DNA from 2 places in the Nocardioides sp. ChNu-99 genome. Region 2 is predicted to be linked to the other one. Evidence: riboswitches for the same ligand, from Rfam matches in the RefSeq annotation. Region 2 holds a riboswitch; the other holds the start of a gene.
What was found. Region 2 has a riboswitch for cobalamin ahead of KK617_RS15040 (nitrite reductase). Riboswitches for the same ligand answer to the same signal wherever they lie in the genome.

Region 1: it holds a riboswitch for cobalamin, as region 2 does, so the genes downstream of both, KK617_RS11810 (iron ABC transporter permease) here and KK617_RS15040 (nitrite reductase) in region 2, are expected to answer to the same signal.

The regions. Positions count from the first base shown of each region.
Region 1 covers NZ_JAHWBL010000032.1:7,044-17,124, reverse strand. Annotated here, with positions in the region: gene KK617_RS11820 (ABC transporter substrate-binding protein) at 1-857, opposite strand, end outside; gene KK617_RS11815 (ABC transporter ATP-binding protein) at 854-1,711, opposite strand; gene KK617_RS11810 (iron ABC transporter permease) at 1,708-2,727, opposite strand; cobalamin riboswitch at 2,861-3,043, opposite strand; gene KK617_RS11805 (hypothetical protein) at 3,134-3,328, shown strand; gene KK617_RS11800 (serine/threonine-protein kinase) at 3,529-5,037, opposite strand; gene KK617_RS11795 (hypothetical protein) at 5,172-5,309, shown strand; gene ychF (redox-regulated ATPase YchF) at 5,385-6,461, opposite strand; gene KK617_RS11785 (PH domain-containing protein) at 6,542-7,078, shown strand; gene KK617_RS11780 (PH domain-containing protein) at 7,075-8,712, shown strand; gene KK617_RS11775 (exodeoxyribonuclease III) at 8,722-9,498, shown strand; gene KK617_RS11770 (hypothetical protein) at 9,644-10,072, shown strand.
Region 2 covers NZ_JAHWBL010000054.1:3,091-13,171, forward strand. Annotated here, with positions in the region: gene KK617_RS15010 (carbon starvation CstA family protein) at 1-1,868, shown strand, start outside; gene KK617_RS15015 (YbdD/YjiX family protein) at 1,865-2,062, shown strand; gene cobF (precorrin-6A synthase (deacetylating)) at 2,226-2,999, opposite strand; gene cobN (cobaltochelatase subunit CobN) at 2,996-6,640, opposite strand; gene KK617_RS15030 (ATP-dependent 6-phosphofructokinase) at 6,849-8,180, shown strand; gene bluB (5,6-dimethylbenzimidazole synthase) at 8,217-8,858, shown strand; cobalamin riboswitch at 8,890-9,021, shown strand; partial or broken gene KK617_RS15040 (nitrite reductase) at 9,100-9,303, shown strand; gene KK617_RS15045 (precorrin-8X methylmutase) at 9,979-10,081, shown strand, end outside.

The DNA of each region.
Region 1 (10,081 bases), on a different contig from region 2:
AGCACCTCGACCTTGTCCTCGAAGGACTGGCCCGGGTAGTCGACGAAGAAGATGACGTCGGGGTCGGCGGCGGCGAGCGTCTCCCAGCCGACCTCGGTCCAGGTGTCGTCGACGTCGGCCGTGGCGTTGGTGACGCCGGCGGCGTCGAAGATGGCCTGGGGCCCGCCGTACGAGCCCGAGGTGAAGATCGCGTCGGTGCCGGAGTCGAAGAGGAACGCCGTCGGCGCCTCGGCGGGCTGCGGCGCCTCCTGCAGCGCGGTACGACGGGCCTCGATGTCGGCGACCACCTGCTCGGCGGTCCCGGCGTGGCCGGTGAGCTCGCCGATGTTGCGCAGGTCGGTCGTCAGGGCCGTCCAGGCGTCCATCGTGCCGCGGCCGCCGTCGTCCTGCTGGCAGGTCTCGCTCAGCAGGTAGGTCGCGATGTCGTGCTCCTCGACCATGTCGGGCACGAGGTTGCGGGCCTCGCTGAACCCGTAGCCCCACCCGGCGAACATCAGCTGCGGGTCGACGGCGAGGACGTTCTCCAGCGTCGGGAACTGGTCGCCGACGACCTCGAGCTCGTCGACACGGTCGTCGGGGTAGGCGAGCTCGAGCACGTCCTGGTCCCGCGCCATGCCGGTGACGGCGACGAGCTCCTCGCGCGCGCCCGCGGCGAGGGCGATCGAGATGATGCCGCCGTCGTAGGCGTAGAGCTCGGTGACGGGCTCGGCGACGGTCAGGTCCTCGCCGCAGTTCTCCACGGTGATGCCGCCCGCGGCGGCCGAGCCGGGGTCGTCCGCCCCGCAGCCGGCGAGCAGGGAGGCGCCGAGGGCGAGCGAGACGAGGCCGACGAGGCGGGCGGGGGCGCTGCTGCTCACGAGAGGTCCTTCCGGGCGTGGATGAGGAGGTGGGACTGGTCGAGGTGGGGGTGGGCGACCTGGGTCGACCCGACCCCGAAGTGGGCCGCGACGTTGGGGGCGCTCAGCACGTCCTCGGGACGGCCGACGGCGACGAGGCCGGCGGGCCCGGCACCCCGCCGGTCGGGGTCGGGCCACCCGACGACGGCGACGACGTCGAAGAAGCGCAGGGCCAGGTCGAGGTCGTGGATGGTGGCGACGAGCGTCTCGGCGCGCTCGGCCAGCACCTCGAGCAGGCGCAGCTGCCAGGAGACGTCGAGGTGGTTGGTGGGCTCGTCGAGCAGCATGACCGGGCACTGCTGGGCCAGGCCGCGGGCCAGCACCGCGCGGCGGCGCTCGCCGCCGGAGAGCTGGTCGCAGGGGTCGTCGACGCGGTCGGCCAGGCCGACGGCGGCCAGCGAGGCGAGCACGACCTCGCGCTCCGCCGTACCCCCGCGGGACCAGGGCCGGGCGCGCGGGACGCGGCCCAGCGCCACCATCTCGCCGACCAGCAGCTCGGCCGCGACCACCTCCTCCTGGGGCACGTAGGCCAGGCGGCGGGCCCGCTCCCGGGTCGACACGTCGTGGCTGTCCTCGAGCCGGCCGGCGGCGTCGGCGATGAGCACGTCGCCCGCCCCGGGGTGCAGCACGCCGGCCAGCACGCGCAGCAGGGTAGTCTTGCCGGCCCCGTTGACGCCGACGATCCCGAGCCGGCCTCCCCGGGGTACGTCGAGGTCCACGTCGCGCAGGACCTCCCGCCCGCCGAGACGGGCCGTGACGCCGCGCAGGCGCAGCGCCAGGTCGGGGGGCGCCTGCGACGGGCTCCCGGCGCTCACCGGCCGCCGCCGAACTCGTAGCGGCCCCGGCCCATGAGCAGCAGGAAGAGCGGCGCGCCGACGACCCCGGTCACGACCCCCAGGGGGATCTCCTGGGGCCGCACCGCGAGGCGGGCCACCACGTCGACCCAGAGCAGGAACAGACCGCCGCCGAGCGCCGCGACCGGCAGCACGACGCGGTGCTGCGCGCCGACGACCAGCCGGGCGGCGTGGGGCACGATGAGGCCCACGAAGCCGATGCCGCCGCTCACCGCGACCAGCACGCCGACGAGCACCGCGAGGCCCACGAAGAGGGTGGTGCGCAGCCCGCCCACGCTGACGCCGAGCGCCGACGCGGTCTCGGGACCGGCCGCGAGGGCGTCCATCCACCGGTGGATCGCGACCATGGCCACGGTCGCCACCGCGACGACGACGGCGGGGATCACGAGCTTCTCCCAGGTCGCGCCGCCGACGCTGCCGAGCATCCAGAACATGACGGAGTTGGCGGCGCGCGGGTCGTCGCTGAGGAAGACGAGGAACGAGGCGATCGCCGACAGCCCCGAGGAGAGGACGACCCCGGAGAGCACGAGGCGCAGCGGCGTCAGGCCGCCCTGCGCGGTCGCCACCAGCCACACGAGGAGCGCGGCCACGAGGGCGCCCAGCAGGGCGCCGACGGAGATGGCGTAGATGCCGAGCGCGCCGAGCACCCCCATGGTGATGACCGCCGTCGCGCCGACGGACGCCCCCGAGCTGATGCCCAGCAGGTACGGGTCGGCCAGCGGGTTGCGCACCAGGGTCTGCATGCCGGCGCCGGCCACGGCCAGGCCGGCGCCCACGATGAAGGCCAGCAGCGCCCGCGGCAGGCGCAGCTCCCACACGATCACGTCCCAGCGGCCCGGCTCGCGCCCGGCGAGGCGGTCGGTCACCGCCGACACGACCTCGCCGACGGGGATCGCCTCGGACCCGAAGGCCAGCGACACGACGATGCTCGCGAGCGCGGCCGCGGACAGCACGAGGACGAGCGGCCAGAACGGCAGGCGCCGGCGGGGGCGCGCGGTCCGGGTCCGCTTCCCGTGGCTCACGGGGTGGGGCCGGTGGTGGGTTCGGGACGGGGTGACGGGTCCACGGCGAGGTGCCTCTCGGGTCCGGGGCCCTGTGCGCGAGGGCCCGCTGTCGAACACGTGAGCCGACAGGTCTTCGGACTCGGGATCGGCCGACGACACCGCCTTCCCAGGGCTCCCGCCCCAGTGGCACCTGGTGTCGCCGTCTCCCTCACCGCTGCGCGCCAGTCCCGGATTCCCACCGGTGTTCCCTGGCATCCGTTCGGATGCGATCGACTCGGGTCGGAACGTAGCACGGGGGCGCCGCGCGCGGGGCCCGCGGTCTCAGCGCCCGGCGAGCAGGGGGGTGCGCGGCGGCCGCGCCTGGGCCACACTGCTCGGCATGGAGCTCGTCTGGGTGGCTGCGGCGGTGGCGGCACTGCCGCTCGCGCTCGCCGTGCTCACCGCGCGCGGCAGCCGGCGGCGCGGTGCGGGACGGGTGCGCGCGGCGGCGGCCGGCGCGCTGTTCCCCGTCACGTGGGTGGCGTGGTACCTCGTGGACGCGCCCCCGCGGTGGTGGCACGCGGCGGGCGGCTGAGCGGTACGGCGAGCGCCGTACCGGCCCGGTGGGTCACGTCGGACGGGTCAGAGGACGACCAGCACCAGGACGAGCAGCGCGGTGAGCGCCAGCGAGAGCAGGATCGAGCCGAAGCAACCGAGGCGGTTGCTGAAGAACAGGAACACGGGGGCCTCCGGGGGTAGGCGTGGACCGGGGCAGGTACCCGACGCGGCCGCCGGTCAGCCGGTGACCTCGTCGTCGACGATGACGTAGCCGCCGTCCGTGGGCTCCAGGTAGAGCCGACGGACCTCGCTCTGCGACGACCCGTCGGTGGTGTAGGTGAGGGACACGTCGACCGCGTCCTCGCCCGCCGGCTGGACGTCGTCGACCGACACGGCATCGATCGTCGCCCAGAAGCCCTCGTAGTTGTCGAGGCTGCCGATCTCGGCCTGGAAGCCGCTGCCGAGCATCGCCCACGCCGTCGCGGTGTCGCCGGGCAGCGCCCCGTAGTAGGACTCGACGAACGCGGCACGGCCGGCCTCGTCGTCGGGCGCGGAGGTGGTCGTCGTGGGCGCGGGCTCGGAGGTCGAGGCGCTCGGCTCCGGGCTCGTCGGCTCGTCCTCGGTGGCCGTGCTCGCCGGGGCCTCGCTGGTGGGGGTGGCGCTCGCGCGGTCGTCGGCGCTCTGCTGGTCGTCGTCGCCCTGGCCCCAGACGAGGAACGCGACGCCGCCCAGCACGGCGAGGAGCGCGAGCGCGGCGACGAGCGACCAGCGCCTCCGATGGGCGCGGTCGTCGGGCGGGTCCGGTGCGACGGGCGGGGGCGGTGCCGGGCGCGCCTGCGTGGCGACGGGTACGGCGACCGGTTCGGCGACCGGTTCGGCCGGCGACGCCGGCGTGGTCGGGCCCAGGAACGCTCCCGAGCGCGGCAGCGCCTCCCCGGAGCCGTGCCGCACCGCCACGCGGCGCAGGGCGTGGGCGGCGTCGTCCATCGACCAGCGGGACACCGGGTCGGGGTCCATCATCCGGGCGAGGACGTCGCCGAGGACGCCCGCCCGCTGCGGCTGCGGCGGGCGCTGCGTGGCGATCGTGGCGAGCAGCGCGATGGCGTTGCCCTGCTCGGGGTACGGCGGAGCGCCCTCCACCGCCGTGTACAGCGTGGCCCCGAGCGCCCAGACGTCGGCGGCCCGGCTGGGCTCCTCACCGCGGGCCAGCTCGGGCGAGAAGAACGCCGGGCTCCCGACGACGATGTCGGAGCGCGTCAGCTGGTCGTCCCCGGAGGTGCGGGCGATGCCGAAGTCGGAGATCTTCGCGACGTCGTCCTCGGTGACCAGGATGTTGCCGGGCTTCACGTCGCGGTGCACCGTGCCGCGGTGGTGGGCGGCCACCAGACCGTCGGCGACCTGCGCGCCGATCCGGGCGACGCGCGCCGGCGACAACGGACCCTCCTCGGCGACGATCTGCGAGAGGGTCCGGCCCGCGACGTACTCCATGACCATCCAGATGTGGTCGCCGTCCTGGATGGCGTCGTACACCGACACGACGTTGCGGTGGTTGAGCGCCGCGAGCGAGCGCGCCTCCCGCATCGCGCGGGCCATGTCGGGCGTCGACTCGCCCGGCAGCTTGCCGACCTGCTTGGCGGCCACCGCCCGGCCGAGGACCTCGTCGTGGCACAGCCAGACGCTGCCCATCCCCCCGCGTCCGATCTCCCGCTCGATGCGGTAGCGGCCGGCGATGATCTGCGGCGGCATGCGGCTCCTCCTCCGGATCGGCTGGCTCGTCGTGGCCCTGCTGGGGTCGTCGCGCTCCGCACCCGTTACCCACCGGGCGCGCCGACCACGCTCCCACGGCGGGTGAGCCAGCGGGCGGTGGGTACCGAACCTCCATGAAGCTGTTGAGGAGCGCCGCTGTGATCGGGATCGGCAAGAAGCTGTACGACGAGGCCCGCAAGCCGCACAACCAGGCCAAGATCAAGAAGGCGGTGGCGTCGGCGAAGAACCGACGCTCGCGCCCGAAGCACTGACACCCACGCTCGTCGTCGGCGGCCGATGGTCACCGACGGCGGGCGTGGGTGGCAGGGCGTCTGCCGCTGCGCGGCTCACACGTTGAAGCGGAACTCCACCACGTCGCCGTCGGCCATGACGTAGTCCTTGCCCTCCATGCGGACCTTGCCGGCCTCCTTGGCCTTCTGCATCGAGCCCGCGGCGACGAGGTCGTCGAACGAGACGATCTCGGCCTTGATGAAGCCGCGCTGGAAGTCGGTGTGGATGACGCCGGCGGCCTCGGGGGCGGTCGAGCCCTTCTTGATCGTCCAGGCCCGTGTCTCCTTGGGGCCGGCGGTCAGGTAGGTCTGCAGGCCGAGGGTGTCGAAGCCGACGCGGGCGAGCACGTCGAGGCCGGGCTCGTCGACGCCCGTCTCGGCGAGCATCTCGCGGGCCTCGTCGTCGTCGCCGAGCTCGACCAGCTCGGCCTCGAACTTCGCGTCGAGGAAGATCGCCTCGCTGGGCGCGACGAGGTCGCGCATCTTCTGCTTGAGCTCCTCGTCGGCGAGCTCGTCGGCGTCGCAGTTGAAGACGTAGATGAACGGCTTGGCGGTCAGCAGCGACAGCTCGCGCACGAGCTCGCGGTCGACCGAGGTGGCGATGATCGGCGTACCGGCCTCGAGGTGGCCGAGCGCCTCCTTGGCCGCGGCGAGGGTCGCGGCGAGCTCCTTCTTGGCCCGCGCCTCCTTCTCCAGCCGCGGGATCGCCTTCTCGACCGTCTGCAGGTCGGCCAGGATCAGCTCGGTCTGGATGGTCGAGATGTCGTTGGCGGGGTTGACCTCGCCGTCGACGTGGGTGACGTCCTCGTCGCGGAACACGCGGGTGACCTGGCAGATGGCGGCCGACTCGCGGATGTGGGAGAGGAACTTGTTGCCCAGGCCCTCGCCCTCGCTCGCGCCGCGGACGATGCCGGCGATGTCGACGAACTCGACGGTCGCGGGCAGCACCTTGGCGGAGCCGAAGATCTCCGCGAGCACCGCGAGGCGCTCGTCGGGCACGCCCACGACGCCGACGTTGGGCTCGATCGTGGCGAACGGGTAGTTCGCCGCGAGCACGTCGTTCTTCGTCAGCGCGTTGAAGAGCGTCGACTTGCCTGCGTTGGGGAGACCGACGATGCCGATGGTGAGAGCCACGGGGCGCGAGTGTACGGCGCGCCGCACCCGCCGCTCACATCTGCGGCCGCCCCGTCGGTGCGGCGTGGGAGGCTCGCTCCGTGAGCACCCCGACGTCGCCGCCCCGGCAGGATCCGCCCGCGGACCCGACCCCCGTCGCCCTGCGCCTCCCGGCGCACCAGGTGTCGCCGCGCGCCCGCGGCTACTGGCGGCTCACCGCGGCGCTGGCGACGTCGCTCCCGGTGATCGGCCTGGCGGTGGCCTGGGTGCTGTGGGGCGAGCGGCCGTGGTGGTTCACGCTGCTCCTCGTCGCGTCCGTCGTGGTCCTGCTCGTCGAGGTCGTCGTGATGCCGCCGCTGCGCTACCGCATCCACCGGTGGGAGGTCACCGGCGACGCCGTCCACACCCGCAGCGGCTGGCTGAGCATCGACGAGCGGGTGGCCCCGCTGTCGCGCGTGCAGACGGTCGACTCCTCGCAGGGGCCGATCCAACGCATGTTCCGCCTGCGGTCGCTGACCGTCACCACCGCGTCGGCGGCCGGCCCGATCAGCATCGAGTGCCTCGACGAGCAACTGGCCCGCGAGCTCGTCGCCGACCTCACGGCCATCACCTCCGCCACCCGGGACGACGCGACGTGAGCGAGCTGCACCCCCCGCCGTACGACCGGCCGGTCGACCCGGACGACGGCTGGACGCGCCTCGACAAGCGGATGCTCGTCATCGGCCCGGTGCGCGTGCTGGGGCAGTTCGCCTTCCCGCTGCTGCTCGGCTTCATCGGCATCGGCACGCAGATGGGCCCGTGGGCGCTGCTCTTCGTGCCGATCGCCGTCGTGGCCGCGTGCGTGCTGGGCGCGATCCCGTGGCTGACGACGTACTACCGCCAGACCGCCACCCACTTCGAGGTCCGCCGCGGCCTGCTCAACCGCACCAACCAGACGGCGCCGCTCGACCGGGTGCGCAGCGTCGACCAGACCGCGTCGCTGCTGCACCGCGTGCTCGGCGTGACGAAGGTCGAGATCGGCACCGGCGTCGACGACAGCCGCATCACCCTGGACGTCGTGACCGCCCCGGAGGCCCACCGTCTGCAGGTCGCGCTGCTGCCCCGGACCGCAGGGGGCGCGGGGCCGGCCCCGACCCCCGCCGTCGGTGGGGGCGAGGCGGCGGCGGACGCGTCGCCGGACCCGCCGGAGGCCGTGCCGGGCTCCCCCGTCGGCGTGCCGGGTCCCGGTGCGGAGCAGGTGCTCGCGACGCTGCGGTGGTCGTGGCTGCGCTTCGCGCCGCTGAGCCTCGCGCGGCTCGCGATCGTGGCCGGCGCGTTCGGTGCCGGCTCGCAGTTCTTCGACGACCTGCCGGTCTTCGACACCGAGCACGCCTCGGCGCTGTGGGACTGGCTGGGCCGGCAGTTCCTGCCGCTGCTGCTGCTCGTGGTCGCCGTCGTGCTGCTCGTGCTGTGGCTGGTGATCTCGCTGACGGGGTACGTCGTGCAGTGGGCCGGCTTCCGCCTCGTGCGCCAGCCGGGTGGGCGCCGGCCCGGCGACACCTCGCTCCACCTGCGCGCCGGCCTGCTCACGACGCGCTCCGTCACCGTGGAGGAGCGGCGCGTGCGCGGCGTCGAGCTCGTCGAGCCCGCCCTGATGCGGTTCGCGGACGGCGCGGAGCTGTCGACGCTCGCCACCGGGGTCGAGAACGGCACCACCAAGGTGCTGCCCTCCTGCCCCCTCGACGTGGCGGTCGCCGTCGGACACGACGTGCTGGGCCCCGACGCGGCGGCCGCCGCTCCCCTCACCACCCCCCTCGTCGCGCACGGCCCGGGTGCTCGCCGCCGCGCCCACGTGCGCTGGCAGTGGTCGACGCTGATCTTCGGCACGGCAGCCCTCGCCGCGCTCCTGGTCGACGGCACGCCCGCCTGGGCGCCCGTGCCGGTGGTCGTGTTCTTCGCGGTGCTCGGCGTCGCGGGGGCGGAGTCGTCGTACCGCAACCTCGGCCACGCCCTCACGACGCTCGACGGGCGGCCGCGGCACCTCGTGGCCGGCAGCGGCGCGTTCGCGCGCACCCGCACCGTGCTCGAGGCCGAGGGCGTCATCGGCTGGGTGGTCGAGCAGTCGTTCTTCCAGCGTCGTACGGGTCTGGCCGACCTGGTGGCGACCACCGCGGCCGGCGGGGAGTCCATGCGCGTGCGCGACGTCGACCTCGGCGTCGGGCTGCGCCTGGCCGACGCCGCGACGCCGGGCCTGCTGACCCCGTTCCGCGTCGCCCCCGCACGGGCCACGTAGCCTCGAGCGGTGCGCATCGCGACCTGGAACGTCAACTCCCTCCGCTCCCGCATCGACCGCGTCGAGGCCTTCCTCGAGCGGCACGACGTCGACGTGCTGGCACTGCAGGAGACGAAGGCGCGGGTCGACCAGCTGCCGCTGATGGGCTTGCAGGCGCGCGGCTACGAGGTGGCCGCGGCCGGCACCAGCCAGTGGAACGGCGTGGCGATCATCAGCCGCGTCGGCCTCGAGGAGGTCGAGGTCGGGTTCCCCGGCATGCCGGGCTGGGGCGAGCCCGTCGAGCCGGAGGCGCGGGCGATCGGCGCGGTCTGCGGCGGGGTGCGCGTGTGGTCGCTCTACGTGCCCAACGGGCGCAAGGTCGACGACCCGCACTACGTCTACAAGCTCGACTGGCTCGCCCGCCTGCGCGAGGCTGCCGGCGCCTGGGCGGACACGCCCACCGCGCTCGTGGGCGACTGGAACATCGCGCCGCGGGACGAGGACGTGTTCGACATGAAGCAGTTCGCGACGTCGACGCACGTGACGCCGCGCGAGCGCGCCGCCTTCCAGGCGTTCCTCGACGACGGCTGGGTCGACGTCGTGCGGCCGCACACGCCGGGGCCGGACGTCTACACGTACTGGGACTACTACCGGCAGCGGTACGAGCGGAACCGCGGCCTGCGCATCGACTTCGTCGTCGGCTCGCCGAGCTTCGCCGACCGCGTGACGGGGGCCTTCATCGACCGCGAGGAGCGCGCCGGCAAGGGTGCGTCCGACCACGCGCCCGTCGTGGTGGACCTGGACTGAGGAGCCGCCCAGCCTGGCGGAGACACGACCGCGCGCCCAGGCCCACCAGCCACGGGCGGCTGTCGCGAGCACTCTGGGTACAGGGCGGCGCACTTTCGCTAGGTTGACGGTTGTGGCACTCACCGGTGACGAGCGACGAGCGGCCGTGAGCCTCACGGCCCTGCTGATCAGCGTGTCGACGAGCACGTCGCTCTACATCTTCGACGGCGACGATGCCACGCTGGATCGAGTCGCAGCGGGGCTGCTCCTGCTCGCCACCGTGACGCTCTGCGCGTACCACCTCCTCACCCCTCGCGGGCGGGCCAGCATCACCACCGTCGCGGGCGCGCCCACCAGCGCCCGGGGCAGAGTCGCCGCGGCCGTCTCGGGTGCCGCCATCGCAGCCGTCGTCCTGGCCGTCTGGATCGGTCTCGACCTCCCTTACTGGTTCGGCGTCCTCGTCCTATTTCCCGTGGGTGGCGCTGTCATGTTCGTCATCGACAAGACCGTCCTGCGCCTGAGCCGGCACCAGGTCGTCGCAGGCCCAGACGCGCCCAGCCGTCCGCTCGAGCACGACCCCCGCGGGACGCCGTGACAGCGCTTC
Region 2 (10,081 bases):
ACTTCGCCGCCATCGCCGGCGCCGGTCCGCTGGTCGGCCCGGTGCTCGCGGCGCAGATGGGCTACCTGCCCGGCACCGTGTGGATCATCGCCGGCGTCATCCTCGCCGGCGCGGTGCAGGACATGATCGTCCTGTTCCTCTCGATGCGGCGCGACGGCAAGAGCCTCGGCCAGATGGTGCGCGAGGAGATCGGCGTGGTCGGCGGCATCGCGGCGCTCATCGCCGTCTTCGCCATCATGATCATCATCCTGGCGGTGCTGTCGCTGGTCGTCGTGAACGCGCTCGCCGAGTCGCCGTGGGGCGTGTTCTCCATCGGCCTGACGATCCCCATCGCGCTGTTCATGGGCGTCTACCTGCGCTACCTGCGTCCGGGCCGCGTGCTCGAGACGACCGCCATCGGCGTCGTCCTGCTGCTGCTGGCGATCATCGGCGGCGGGTACGTCGAGAGCTGGGGCCTCGGCGAGGCGCTGACGCTGGACAAGGAGACGCTGACGCTGCTGCTCGTCGGCTACGGCTTCGTCGCCTCCATCCTGCCGGTGTGGATGCTGCTGACCCCCCGCGACTACCTCTCGACCTTCATGAAGGTCGGCGTCATCGTGCTGCTGGCGATCGGCCTCGTCCTCGCGCGCCCCGTGCTCGAGAACGAGAAGGTCACCGACTTCGCGACGAGCGGCGAGGGCCCCGTGTTCGCGGGCCAGCTCTTCCCGTTCCTCTTCATCACCATCGCCTGCGGCGCCCTGTCCGGCTTCCACGCGCTCATCTCGTCGGGCACCACGCCCAAGATGGTCGCCAAGGAGCGCCAGGTCATGATGATCGGCTACGGCGGCATGCTCATGGAGTCGTTCGTCGCCATCTCCGCCCTCATCGCCGCCTCGGTCATCGACCCGGGCCTCTACTACGCGATGAACGCCCCGCTCGGCGCGACCGGCGGCACCGCCGAGAGCGCCGCCGAGTTCGTCGCCGGCCTCGGGTTCTCCATCACCCCCGACGCGCTGACCACTGCGGCCGCACAGGTCGAGGAGGAGCTCATCTCCCGCACCGGCGGCGCGCCGACGCTGGCCTTCGGCATCTCGCTCATCTTCGACGAGGCGTTCGGCGGCGGGCTCGCGGCCTTCTGGTACCACTTCGCGATCATGTTCGAGGCGCTGTTCATCCTCACCGCCGTCGACGCCGGCACGCGGGTGGGCCGCTTCATGCTGCAGGACACGGTGGGCAACGTGTGGCCCAAGTTCGCCGACACCTCCTGGAAGCCGGCGGCCTGGGCGGCCTCCGCGGTGGTCGTCGCCTGCTGGGGCTACATGCTCTACGTCGGCGTCACCGACCCCCTCGGCGGCATCAACCAGCTGTTCCCGCTGTTCGGCATCGCCAACCAGCTGCTGGCCGCCATCGCGCTGACCCTGTGCGTGACGCTCTTCCTCAAGCACGGCTGGCTGCGCTACGTCTGGGTGCCGGCGATCCCCCTCGCCTGGGACCTCGTCGTGACCATGACGGCGTCGTACCAGAAGGTGTTCTCGTCGAACCCGAAGATCGGCTACTTCGCGCAGGCCGACACCTACCGCGAGGCCCGTGACGCGGGCGAGGTGCTGGCGCCGGCCGCCGACGCCGGGCAGATGGACACCGTCATCCGCAACTCGACCACCAACGGCGTGCTGCAGGCGGCGTTCGCCCTGCTCGTCATCGTCATCGTCGCCAACGCGGTGGTCATCTGGGTGCGGGCGGTGCGGGCGGGCTCGCTGCCGACCACCGAGGTGCCGGCGGTCCCGTCGACGATCGTGGCGCCGGCCGACTTCGTGGCCACGAAGGAGGAGAAGGCCGAGCTGGCCGCCTGGGAGGCCGAGCGACGCGAGAAGGCGGGGGCGGAGGCGTGAGCGCGCTCGCCGAGCGCACCCGCCGGGCCTGGTCCGGCGTGCGCTGGTACCTGCGGGAGGTCAGCGGCGAGGGCCGCTGGGACGCGTACGTCGCGCGCTGCGCCGCCGACGGCGTCGAGCCGGTGTCGCGCCGCGAGTTCGAGCGGCACCGCGACCACCTGCGCGAGCACGCCGCGGCGGGTCGCTGCTGCTGACGCCCCACCGCGGCCGCCCGGCCGCTGCACCGCCGACGGGCGGGCCCGTCCTGCGACGGGCCCGCCCGTTCGTCATCACTCCCCCGCGGCGCGCCCCGCGGTGACGGGCGCGTCGTACGACGTGTGGTGACGCTCGGGCGGGCAGCCCGGACCAGGCCGCGGGTCAGGCGCGGGCGGGGCGGCGCAGGAGGTAGCAGTCCATGACCCACCCGGCCTCGGCCTTCGCCGCGTCGCGGGCGGTGAGCACGTCGCCGAGCACGTCGCCGACGCGGCCGGCGACGAGGCGCTCGCCGGTGGCGGCGAGATTGGCGCCCCACCAGATCGTCCAGTCCTCCAGCCCGGCCAGGTCGAGGCCGGCGTTGAGCATCACCAGCACGTTGTCGGCGCCGGCGTCGACGGCCTCGCGCAGGCGCCGCCCAGTGGTGACGGTGATGGGCTGGCCGACCTCGTGCAGCACGATCCGGTGGGCCGCGGCGAGCAGCTGCAGGCTCGAGATGCCCGGCACCACCCGCACCTCGGCGCGCACGCGACCGCCCGCGAGCACCGCGTCGACGACGCGCAGCGTGGAGTCGTAGAACGCCGGGTCGCCCCACACGAGGAACGCCACGTCGCCGGGCCGCTCGAGCAGCAACTGCTCGTAGGCCGCGGTGCGGGCGGCGTGCCAGTCCGCGACGGCACCCCGGTACGCCGCCGCGTCACCCGCCACGCGCGCCGACCGGTCACGCTCGGGGTCGGGGACCTCGACGAGCTCCAGCCCGGGGGCGACGGCGGTGAGGAGGTCGCGCCGTACCGCCACGAGCGGGTCGTCCCCGCCGTCCGCGCGGGCCTTGCGGGGCGCCACGGCGTACGCCGCCCCCCGCAGCGCCGCGACGGCCTGGCCCGTCAGCTGCGCGGGGTCCCCCGAGCCCAGGCCCACGACGTGGAGCGTGCGGGTCACCGGTCCTCGATCTCGCCCTCGACCTCGAGGTAGACGCGCTGCATCTCGGCCACGACCTCGGGGTCGGGCTCGGCCCACATGCCGCGCTCGGCCGCCTCGGAGAGCCGCTCGACCATGCCGCGCAGCGCCCACGGGTTCGACTGGCGCAGGAACGCCTGGACGTCCTCGTCGAGGACGTAGGCGCGGGCCAGCGCGTCGTACATGTGGTCGCCCACCACGCCGGCGGTGGCGTCGAACCCGAACAGGTAGTCGACGGTCGCCGCCAGCTCGAACGCGCCCTTGTAGCCGTGGCGCTGCATCGCCGAGATCCAGCGCGGGTTGACCACGCGGGCGCGGAAGACGCGGGCGGTCTCCTCGCCGAGCGTGCGGGTGCGCACGGCGTCGGGCGACGTGGAGTCGCCGACGTACGCGCGGGGCGCCGTGCCCGTCAGCGCGCGCACGGTCGCGACCATGCCGCCGTGGTACTCGAAGTAGTCGGCCGAGTCCGCGATGTCGTGCTCGCGGGTGTCGAGGTTCTTCGCCGCGACCGCGATGCGCTTGTAGTTAGCCTGCATGTCCTCGGTCGCCGGCACGCCCGCGAGGTCACGGCCGTAGGCGAAGCCGCCCCACGCCGTGTAGACCTCCGCCAGGTCGGCGTCCGTGCGCCAGTTGCCCGACTCCACGGCCTGCAGCACGCCCGCACCGTACGCGCCCGGGGCCGAGCCGAAGATGCGGGTCGTGGCGCGGCGCTCGTCGCCGTGCTCCGCCAGGTCGGCCCGGGCGTGGGCGCGCACGAAGTTCAGGTCGTCGGGCTCGTCGAGGTCGGCCACCATGCGGATCGCGTCGTCGAGCATGTCGACGACGTGGGGGAAGGCGTCGCGGAAGAACCCGGAGATGCGCAGCGTCACGTCGATGCGCGGGCGGCCGAGCTCGTCGAGCGGCACCGGCACGAGGCCGCTCACGCGCCGCGACGCCTCGTCCCAGGTGGGCCGCACGCCGACGAGGGCGAGCACCTCGGCGACGTCGTCGCCCGAGGTGCGCATGGCCGAGGTGCCCCAGGCGGAGAGGCCGACGGAGCGGGGCCACTCGCCCGTGTCGTCGCGGTGGCGGGCCAGCAGCGACTCGGCCATGGCGACGCCCGTGTCGTAGGCGAGCCGCGACGGCACCGCACGCGGGTCGACGGTGTAGAAGTTGCGCCCCGTCGGCAGCACGTTGACGAGGCCGCGCAGCGGCGAGCCCGAGGGGCCGGCCGGAACGAAGCCGCCGTCGAGCGCGTGCAGCACGGCGGTGAGCTCGTCGGTCGTGCGCGCCAGGCGGGGCACCACCTGGGTGGCGGCGAAGGTGAGCACCTCGCCGACCGCGGGGTCCGCGTCGCCCTCGAGCCGGTCCACGACGCCGGGGACCGCGGTGGGCTCCCAGGCGGCGGCCTCCATCGCCTCGACGAGGGCGCGGGCGCGCCGCTCGACGGCGTCGACCTCGGCCGTGCTCGGCTCCTTGCCCGCTCCGGTCGGCAGGCCCAGCGCGCTGCGCAGGCCCGGCACCGCGCCGGCCTGGCCGCCCCACACCTGGGTGGCGCGCAGGATGGCGAGCACCAGGTTCACCCGGGCCTCGCCCTCGGGGGCGCCGCCGAGCACGTGCAACCCGTCGCGGATCTGCGCGTCCTTGACCTCGCAGAGCCAGCCGTCGACGTGGAGCAGGAAGTCGTCGAAGTCGTCGTCCTCGGGGCGGGTCTCCAGCCCGAGGTCGCGGTGCATCTGCGCCGACTGCATGAGGGTCCAGATCTCGCCGCGGATCGCCGGCAGCTTGGCCGGGTCCATCGCCGCGATGTTGCCGTACTCGTCCAGCAGCTGCTCGAGGCGGGCGATGTCGCCGTACGTCTCCGCGCGGGCCATCGGCGGCACCAGGTGGTCGACGATCGTGGCGTGGGCGCGGCGCTTGGCCTGCGCCCCCTCCCCCGGGTCGTTGACGAGGAACGGGTAGACGAGCGGCAGGTTGCCGAGCACCGCGTCGGTCGCGCAGTCCGCCGACAGCGCCGCGTTCTTGCCCGGCAGCCACTCCATCGAGCCGTGCTTGCCGAGGTGCACCACGGCGTGGGCGCCGAAGCCGCCGGCCTCGGGCGACGCCTCGATCCAGCGGTAGGCCGCCAGGTAGTGGTGGCTCGGCGCCATGTCGGGGTCGTGGTAGATCGCGACGGGGTTCTCGCCGAAGCCGCGCGGCGGCTGGATCATCACGACGACGTTGCCGGCGCGCAGGGTGGCGAGCACGATCGCGCCCTCGTCGTTCACGAACAGCGTGCCGGGCGCCTCGCCCCAGGCCTCGACCATCTCGGCCTTGAGCGCCGGCGAGACCTCGGCGGTCCACGCGGCGTACTGCTCCGGGGTGATGCGCACGTGCGCGTCGGTGAGGTCGGCGTTCGTCAGCCACTCCTCGTCCTGCCCGCCCGCGGCGATGAGCGCGTGGATGAGGGCGTCGCCGGCGGCGGTCTCGTCCTCGAGGTCGAGCAGGCGGGTGACCTCGCCGTCGGCCGGGCCGAGGTCGTAGCCGTCGGCCCGCAGGGCCCGCAGGAGGCGGATCGCCGAGACCGGGGTGTCGAGGCCGACCGCGTTGCCGATGCGGGCGTGCTTCGTCGGGTACGCCGACAGCATGAGCACCAGGCGCTTCTGCGCCGCCGGCGTGCGGCCCAGCGCGGCGTGCGCGGCCGCGATGCCCGCGACGCGGGCGCAGCGCTCGGGGTCGGCCACGTAGCGCGGCAGCCCGTCCTCGTCGACCTCCTTGAACGAGAACGGGGCCGTGATGATGCGCCCGTCGAACTCGGGGATCGCGATCTGCGTCGCGGAGTCCAGCGGCGAGACGCCGTCGTCGGACGCCTCCCACTCCTCGCGGCTGCTGGTGAGCGCGAGCGCCTGCAGGACCGGCACGTCGAGGGCGGCGATGCGCTCGACGTCCCACGTCTCGTCGGCGCCGCCCGCCGCGACGTCCGCCGGGGTCGAGCCGCCGGCGGCCAGCACGGTGACCACGAGCGCGTCGAGGGAGCCCAGCGCGTCGTACAGGTCGTCGGGGGCCGAGCGCAGCGAGGAGGAGTAGATCGGCAGGCCCACGGCGGTGCCCGTGGCGTCGACGGCGTCGGCCAGCGCGTGGGCGAAGGCTGTGTTCCCCGAGGCGTGGTGCGCGCGGTAGTAGAGGATGCCGATCCGCGCCCGGTCGCCGGCGTCGGCGAGGGCGGCGGCCTGCGGGCGCTCCGCCCAGCCCCACGCGGGGAGCGAGGCGGGGGGCTCGAAGCCCTCGCCGGTCAGCAGGACCGTGTCGGAGAGGAAGGCGTGCAGCTGGCGCAGGTTCTCCGGCCCGCCCTCCGCGAGGTAGCGGTGGGCCTCCGCCGCGACGCCCACCGGCACCGTCGAGAGCTCCATCAGCTCGGCGCTCGGGGTCTGCTCGCCGCCGAGGACGACGGTGGGGACGCCGGTGCCGACGATGCGGCGGAACCCGGAGCACAGGTCCTGCGGCGAGCCGAGGATGCGGGCCACGACGAGGTCGGCCGCCGCGAGCGCCTCCCCCATCTCCTGGTGCGCCGAGCGGGACGGGTTCGCGACCGTGAACTCGACGCCGCTGGCGCGGGCGGAGAGCAGGTCGGTGTCGGACGTCGAGACGAGCGCGATGCGGGTCACGGGGTTCCTCCTCGGGGTTCACGCCCCGTCGGGTCAGGACCGCCGACGGTCAGTGTCTGGCTGGCCCGCGCCGCCGTCGGCGTCGCGAGGGTCACAGTGGCGGAACCGCCCCGGAGTCGCGCCGGGTTCCTGGATCCGTCGGCGGAAGGTCGTCGGCAGCCTAGGGCACGGACCACCGCTGCCGGCACGGACCACTAGGGTTCCGCACGTGGTGACCCTCGCGGACCTCCAGGTCAGGACCCTCGGTGAGCCGACGGTCGAGTCCCCCCTCGCCTCCTACGTCGAGGGCCGCACGACGAACCAGTACTACGTCGCCGAGGGCGACCGGATCCTCATGGACGACACCCTCGCGCTCATCGACGCCCGCGGCGTCCCCCGCGAGGACCTCCCGACCTTCGAGGCCGGCGGCCCCCGCGCCCGGATCTTCTTCGAGCCGTCGCGGACCCGCGCCGCCGTCGTCACCTGCGGCGGGCTGTGCCCCGGGCTCAACAACGTCATCCGCGCGCTCGTGCGCTCGCTCGACGACCACTACGGCGTCACCGAGGTCGTCGGGTTCCGCAACGGGTACGCCGGCCTCGACCCCGCGAGCGGGCTGGCGCCGGTGGCGCTCACCCGCGAGTACGTCGCCGACATCCACGAGCGCGGCGGCACCGTGCTGGGCTCGTCACGCGGCGCCCGCGACCCGGGCGTCATGGTCGACACCCTCGTCGAGCACGCCATCGACATCCTCTTCGTGGTCGGCGGCGACGGCTCGATGCGCGGCGCCCACGCGCTGTCGGAGGAGTGCGCGCGCCGCGGCCTGCCGATCGCGATCGTCGGGGTGCCCAAGACCATCGACAACGACATCCCTCACATCGGGCAGAGCTTCGGCTTCCAGACCGCCTTCGCGCGCGCCGCGCAGTCGATCACCGCCGCCAAGGTCGAGGCCCAGGCGGCGGTCAACGGCGTCAGCATCGTGCAGACCATGGGCCGCCACGCGGGCTTCATCGCCTGCTACTCGGCGCTGGCCGCGCAGACCGCCAACTTCGTGCTCATCCCCGAGGTGCCCTTCTCCCTGGAGGGGCCCGGCGGCCTGCTCGCCCACGTGCGCCAGCGCGTCGCCGACCGCGGGTACGCCGTGATCGTGGTCGCCGAGGGCGTCGGTCCGCACCTCCTCCCGGGCGGCGAGGCGACGGCGGACGCGACCGACGCGTCGGGCAACCAGGTGCTCGGCGACCCCGGCCGCTACCTGCGCCAGCGCATCCGCGACGACTTCGCCGAGCACGGCGAGGAGGCGACGCTGCGCTACTTCAACCCCGGCTACTTCATCCGGTCCGTGCCCGCCGACCCCGCCGACGCCGTCTACTGCGCGCGCCTCGCGCAGAGCGCCGTGCACGCCGCCATGTCGGGGCGCACCGACGTGGTGGTCGGGCGCCGCAAGCACCGCTTCGTCAACGTGCCCATCCCCGCCGTGACGAAGCGGGCGCACAGCGTCTCCCCCGACGGCGACCTGTGGCTCAGCGTGCTGGAGTCGACGGCCCAGCCGCGCCAGATGCTCTGAGGCGCAGCCCGGCGCGACGGCGTACCCTCCCCGCCCGTGACCTCCCACGCCTTCAGCGACCCCGAGCGCGCCGCCGTCTACCGCGCCATCGGCGAGCGCCGCGACGTGCGCCGGTTCGTGCCGGGCGCGACGGTGCCCGACGAGGTGCTCGCGCGGCTGCTCGCTGCCGCGCACGCCGGGCCGAGCGTCGGGCTGATGCAGCCGTGGCGCTTCGTGCGGATCACCCGCCCCGACCTGCGCGAGGGCATCCACGCCCTGGTGGAGGCCGAGCGGCACGCGACCGCGGCGGCGCTCGACGAGCGGGCGGCGGAGTTCCTGCGGCTCAAGGTCGAGGGCGTGCGCGAGTGCGCCGAGCTGCTGGTCGTCGCGCTGCGCGAGGGTCGGGAGCCGCACGTCTTCGGGCGGCGCACCATGCCGCACATGGACCTGGCGTCGGTGGCCTGCGCGATCCAGAACCTGTGGCTCGCCGCCCGGGCCGAGGGCCTGGGCACGGGGTGGGTGTCGATCTTCGACCCCGTGGCCCTCGCCGAGCTGCTCGGCATGCCCGACGGTGCCGAGCCCGTGGCCGTGCTGTGCCTGGGCCCGACGCCCCACTTCGACGAGCGTCCGACGCTGGAGCTCGACGGCTGGACGACCGCCCGGCCGCTCGCGGACTTCGTCACCGCCGACGGTTGGTAGTCTCGCCGCGCCAGTCGACCCCGCGAGGGGCAGGGAACCCGGTGCGACTCCGGGGCTGACGCGCAGCGGTGTGGGTGACGGGCGGGACCTCCTCGAGAGGGGCCACTGGGGGTGATCCCCCTGGGAAGGCGTCCCGGCCGGTCGACCCCGAGCCCGAAGACCTGCTGGCACCCGGTGGCACCCGCCACCGGTGTCGAGGACGGGCTCCGCGTGACGAGCCCCGGCACGGACGAGGTCTCCCATGGTCGCCACCCGCACGCGCACCGACCTGTGCCCCGGCGTCGCCCGGCCCTGGCCCGCCGAGGACGGCGGCCTCGTGCGGCTGCGGCTCGTCGGCGGCGCCACCGACGCCGGCACGCTCCGGGCCGTCGGCCGGGTCGCCGCTGCCCACGGTGACGGGGACGTGCACCTGACGCGGCGCGCCAACCTGCAGCTGCGCGGCCTCACGCTGGAGGACGGCCGGCTGCTGCCCGCGGCCGACGCCGCCGTCGAGGCCACCGGTCTCCTGCCCTCGCGCAGCCACGAGCTGGTGCGCAACGTGCTCGTCTCGCCCCTCACCGGGGTCGAGGGGGGACGTGCCGACCTGCGACCGGTCGCCCGGGCGCTCGACGAGGCCCTGCGGGCGGACCCGGCGCTGGCCGGGCTCTCCGCGCGGTTCCTCTTCGTGCTCGACGACGGCCGCGGCGACGTGCTCGGCCGCCCCACCGACGTCGGCCTCGTCGCGCTCGACGCGACCACCGCGCAGGTGCGCTGGGGCTCGGCGGGCTGGGGCCCGGTGGTGCCGCTGGAGGGCGCCGTGCCGGCCCTGCTGGGCGTCGCCCACGAGTTCCTCGTCGCCCGCGGCGAGGGCCCGGAGGCCCCGTGGCACGTCGACGAGCTCGACGCACCCCTCCCCCTGCCCGCGGGCGCGCCGGACCCGCGCGTGCCCGCGGCGGCCGAGCCCCCGCCGTACGGGCCGGTGGGCGGCACCCACGACCACGTCGCGGTGCCCGAGGGGGTGCTCACCCCGCCCCTGCTGGCGCGGCTGCTCGACGGGCTGCCCGACGACGCGCCCGTGGTCGTCACGCCCTGGCGCTCCCTGCTGCTGCCCGTCGTCGTCGCCCCCGCGGCCGCCGCGGAGCTGCGGCGCCCGACCCGGCGCTACGCCTACGAGGGCTCGGGCGCGGCGATCTACGTCGACTCCTTCGCCACCATCCGCCGCGAGGTGCGGGCCGCCGGCGGGT